DNA from 2 places in the Mesorhizobium sp. M0621 genome. Region 1 is predicted to be linked to the other one. Evidence: riboswitches for the same ligand, from Rfam matches in the RefSeq annotation. Region 1 holds a riboswitch; the other holds the start of a gene.
What was found. Region 1 has a riboswitch for cobalamin ahead of NKI38_RS05500 (aromatic ring-hydroxylating oxygenase subunit alpha). Riboswitches for the same ligand answer to the same signal wherever they lie in the genome.

Region 1 (2,200 bases):
GGTCCAGACATGGGTGAGATCTTTGATGGTGTAGTCGACCCCCTCGACCGCATCCTTGTGCACCAGCCACTTCGTCGTCACCGCCGTTTCCGTGGCGCTGATCGGCAACACCCGGAACGTCACCGCGTGATCGATGAGGATGTGGTTCCAGGTCGTCGGGTAGTGATAGTGCATCAAGGTGCCGATCCGGTCGGCGGAGACAGTGTCGGAGAGGTTCTTCTCCACCGCCCGCTTGCCGGTCATGGTGTAGCTGACGGCATCGCGCAGCAACGGCGCGCGGGTGGCGCGGTACTGTCCGGCCGGATCGATGCGAAATTTGCTCGGCAGGCCTGATGCCTCGCACTTAGCCCAATGCGCGACCATTTCGGGGTCGCTGTCGGCGCCGTTGACGCCGGTTACGGTCGGCGCTTCGGGGAAGGTCTTGCACAGCTCGGGATGATTGGCGACACAGTGATAGCACTCGCGATTGTTTTCCCAGACCAGCTTCCAGTTGCCCTTCTCGATGATCGTGCTCTCGAAGGCGATCTTTGCTTCGCGCAACCGGTGCGGCAAAAGATAAGGTTCGATCATCGCCCGCATCGGCGCGAAATCGGCGGGCTCCCTGGCAAGGCAGATGAAGATGTAGCCGCCGACGCTCTCGCAGGCGACTGGCTTCAGGCTGAACTCACTCTTGTCGAAACCGTCGGCCATCTGGCGGGCAAACAGCAGGCGGCCGTCGAGCTCATAGGTCCACTGGTGATAGGGGCAGACGAGCTTTGCCGCCGTACCCCTCTCGGTATTGCAGACGCGGCTGCCGCGGTGGCGGCAGGAATTGTGGAAGGCGTTGATCTTGCCTTGCTGATCGCGGACAAGGACGACCGGATAGTCGCCGATCTGCACGGTGATGTAGCTGCCCGGCTTCGGCAGTTCGCAATCGTGGCCGATGAACAGCCAATCGCGATACCAGATCAGCTCCATATCGAGCTTGAAGTAGTCCGGATCGGTATAGAAGGGCTGTTCTAGCGAAAAGCCTTGCCGGCGGCTGTTCAAGAGCCTCAGCATGTCGTTGCGAGTTTCCATGTCCTGTCCTCGTTTCTAAGGACTGAACTGGTGGTGACGGAGGAAGGATTGGACACAGGCCGGCGATGCGCCGGACATGCACTATCCACCTCTTGACCGCCCACCGCGATCAGTCGAGTTCAATGATCTCGGGCTGGTTTCCGGGCTCTGGAGTTGTCCTTGCGGACCATCGCGACACCTTCCCAGGCAGTTGCCCAGTGGTCTCCCGTTGCGACTTGAACTCCACCACCGTTGCGGGGGCAGCGCCGGATTCTGACCGGCTTCCCAATTCTCCGCCTCGTCGTCACGAAGTGGCACCTGAGATGATATGATCTAACCACGATCGCGGACGCGCCATCGGCATGAAAACGACATCGTATCCATGCGGCGCGACACGGATGCGAAACGTTCCGAGGCGGCCATTTCCCATTTGCAATCTCCTCGAAACCGACCCCTCACTCGGGGTCAAAAAAGTTAACAGTTTCGAAAAGTGACTATTAGCTCTTTCTAAAATCGAACCGAACGGTTCGTTTCTGTTGACGGTGCGTGCAGGACGGTGTGAACGCTGGGCCCTCGAAACAGTTGGTGATCAAGCGGGCGGTTTTACTTAAATCATTGAAAAATATAAGTAAAAAGTGGCGCGTAGAAGCCCTTGGCACAATTTCAAGTGGCGGACTCATGGTCCACACGAAACAACTTCGTGATTGGAAAAGGCGAGGATGCCCTCCCACATCGGGGCTGTCCGAACGACGCGATTTCTTCCCAAGACACGCCGCTAGACGGACGGGAAAAATACTGGAGTACACAAAATGAAAAAGATCATTCTCACTGCCGCCGCCCTTCTGGCGATTTCCGGCAGCGCCTTCGCTAATGGTAGCGACCACTACGGTTCGAACGCCGCGGCAGCCACTGCTGTCGACAGCTCGTCCACGGCTTCGGTCAAGAAGTCGGAACCGGCTGCTCAGACGCCTGCCCAGGGCAGCGACCGTAATCTCTTCGGCAACAACTAAAAGCCGATTACCGGCAGACGGCGGGCTTGCCCGTCGCCCTGGCAAAATTCAAAAATCAGGAGACTTGAAATGAAGAAGATCCTTATTGCCGCCGCCGCCGTTCTGGCCATCACCGGCAGTGCCTTCGCCGGCAGCGACAATTTTGGCTCCAA
Region 2 (2,200 bases), on a different contig from region 1:
TCGCGCCGGTGCCGGGGTAGAGCGGCATCTGGTGCGTCGAGCAATAGAGCACCGACGGATCGTCCCAGAAAATATCCTGCGTGCCGTTGCCGTGATGCACGTCCCAGTCGACGACGGCAACGCGCTCGACGCCGTGTTTCTTCTGCGCATAGCGCGCCGCGATCGCCGCGGTGTTGAACAGGCAAAAGCCCATCGCCGTGGTCTTTTCGGCGTGGTGGCCAGGCGGCCGGGCGGCGACGAAGACATTGTCGGCGCGGCCTTCAAAGACGTCGTCGACGGCGGCGTTGGCGGCACCGATCGCGGTGATCGCCGCCTGCCAGCTTTTCGGGCTGGCGGTGGTGTCGGCGTCGATGCGGGCAATACCCTCGTCAGGAATGGCGGCCCGCACGCGGGCGACGAAATCGGCGGGATGCGCGTAGAGGATGGTGGCCTCGTCGCCTTCCGGCGCCTGGATACGATCGAGCGCGGCAAAGGCTTCGTCGTCAAGCACGCGCTCGATGGCGCGCAAGCGGTCCGGCCGCTCCGGATGGCCCGGCGGCGTGATGTGCTCGAGGAAGATCGGATGGGTGTAGAGACGAGTGGCCATCGTCCTAATCTAGTGACCCGGATCGACAAAGGCCATGCACAGGCGGCCGATGACTGGGGAAAATCGCGCCTGCGTCCATTCGTGTCGCCGCAGGCATTGGCGTGGGCAGCGCTTCGGCGTAAGGTTCTTGGCACTGCCTGGTGCCCGTGCAAACGGGAGAATCGGGAACACGGTTGAACTCCGTGGCGTGCCCAACGCTGTAAGGGGGACCGCGCCGGTATACGCCACTGTCGATGACGGGAAGGCACCGGACGCGGGTTGATCCCAAGCCAGAAGACCGGCCTGGCAGGCATCGTCATCCGCATGGTCAGGCGGACGACATCAGAGCGACGTGCGTCCACTTGGACGCACAAAGTACGCTCTGACAGTTTGAAACTGCTGCAATCGCAAGGGGACAAGCGATGCCGGAAACCATGACCGTTCCTGTTGGCGACGGGTTTGATCAGAATGCGCGCGACGCGGTCTATCGCGCCATGTTCACGCGGCGCGATGTCCGCAGTCATTTCCTGCCAACCGGGCTCGACGACGAGGTGCTGGCGCGGCTGCTGCTTGCCGCCCATCACGCGCCGTCGGTCGGCTTCATGCAGCCTTGGAACTTCATCGTCATTCGCGATGCCGAACGACGGGAAAAGGTGCGCGACCTGTTCCTGGCTGCGCGCGAGCAGGAATTGCCAGCAATTGAGGAAGAGCGGCAGGCGCTTTACCGTAAGCTCAAGCTGGAAGGCATCTGCGAAAGCGCGCTCAACATCTGCATCACCTGCGACCGCCAGCGCTCGAAGGGTTCGCCGTTGGGACGCTGGCACAATCCGGAGATGGACCTCTACAGCACGGTCTGCGCGGTGCAGAATTTCTGGCTGGCGGCACGCGCCGAAGGCGTCGGCGTCGGCTGGGTCAGCATCATCGAGGCGCAGGCGCTGAAAAGCCTGCTGTCAATTCCCGATCATGTGACGCCGGTCGCCTATCTCTGCGTCGGCCGCGTCTCGGAGTTCGCGCCAAAGCCCGACCTCGAAACGCATGGCTGGGGACGGCGGCTGCCGCTGCCGGAGCTGATCATGAGCGAGACTTTTTCCGGGCAAGGTGAAGCGCTGCTCAAATCGACCGTGGCGCGCCTCAACACCGTTGCTGCCGCGCCGTCAAGCCTCGCTGATCAGGGTGTCGCGCCGGCCGGTCCCCAGCGCGAGCCGCCGAAGGAGGCCAGCGCCTTGTCCCTGAGCTCCCTGAACTTCGACGATGCCTCGGCCAGCCGGGCGTCCCAGGCCGGATCTGGCACCTGGCCCGCGATGGTCTTGAAATAGACCTGCATCAGGCAAGCGATGGCGAAGGGCTCGATGAACGCCGCCTTGAAGGCCCAGGCGAAGACGATGGCGAGCACGAAGGCCCAGCCCGCCAATTGCCCTGGCATCAGGAAAAGAATGGCGGCGGCCGGCGCCAGCATCAGCAGGAAGATGACAAAGGATACGCCCCACATGATAACCGCCAGCCAGACGGCGTTCTTGACCATGACCTTGCCGTTCTGGGCATAGAGCACGACACCCTGGCGCGCCGTCTCGAACGGCGAGGACGAATTGATGCGTATGTTGTAGCCGAGGATGATCTCGTCGACATAGGTCAGCG

Region 2: another riboswitch for cobalamin. It lies ahead of bluB (5,6-dimethylbenzimidazole synthase); the one in region 1 lies ahead of NKI38_RS05500 (aromatic ring-hydroxylating oxygenase subunit alpha).

What each region holds. Positions count from the first base shown of each region.
Region 1 covers NZ_JAMYQF010000005.1:99,737-101,936, forward strand. Annotated here, with positions in the region: gene NKI38_RS05500 (aromatic ring-hydroxylating oxygenase subunit alpha) at 1-1,059, opposite strand, end outside; cobalamin riboswitch at 1,174-1,375, opposite strand; gene NKI38_RS05505 (DUF680 domain-containing protein) at 1,848-2,048, shown strand; gene NKI38_RS05510 (DUF680 domain-containing protein) at 2,118-2,200, shown strand, end outside.
Region 2 covers NZ_JAMYQF010000041.1:12,797-14,996, reverse strand. Annotated here, with positions in the region: gene NKI38_RS23735 (histone deacetylase family protein) at 1-586, opposite strand, end outside; cobalamin riboswitch at 708-886, shown strand; partial or broken gene bluB (5,6-dimethylbenzimidazole synthase) at 988-1,569, shown strand; gene NKI38_RS23725 (hypothetical protein) at 1,734-2,200, opposite strand, start outside.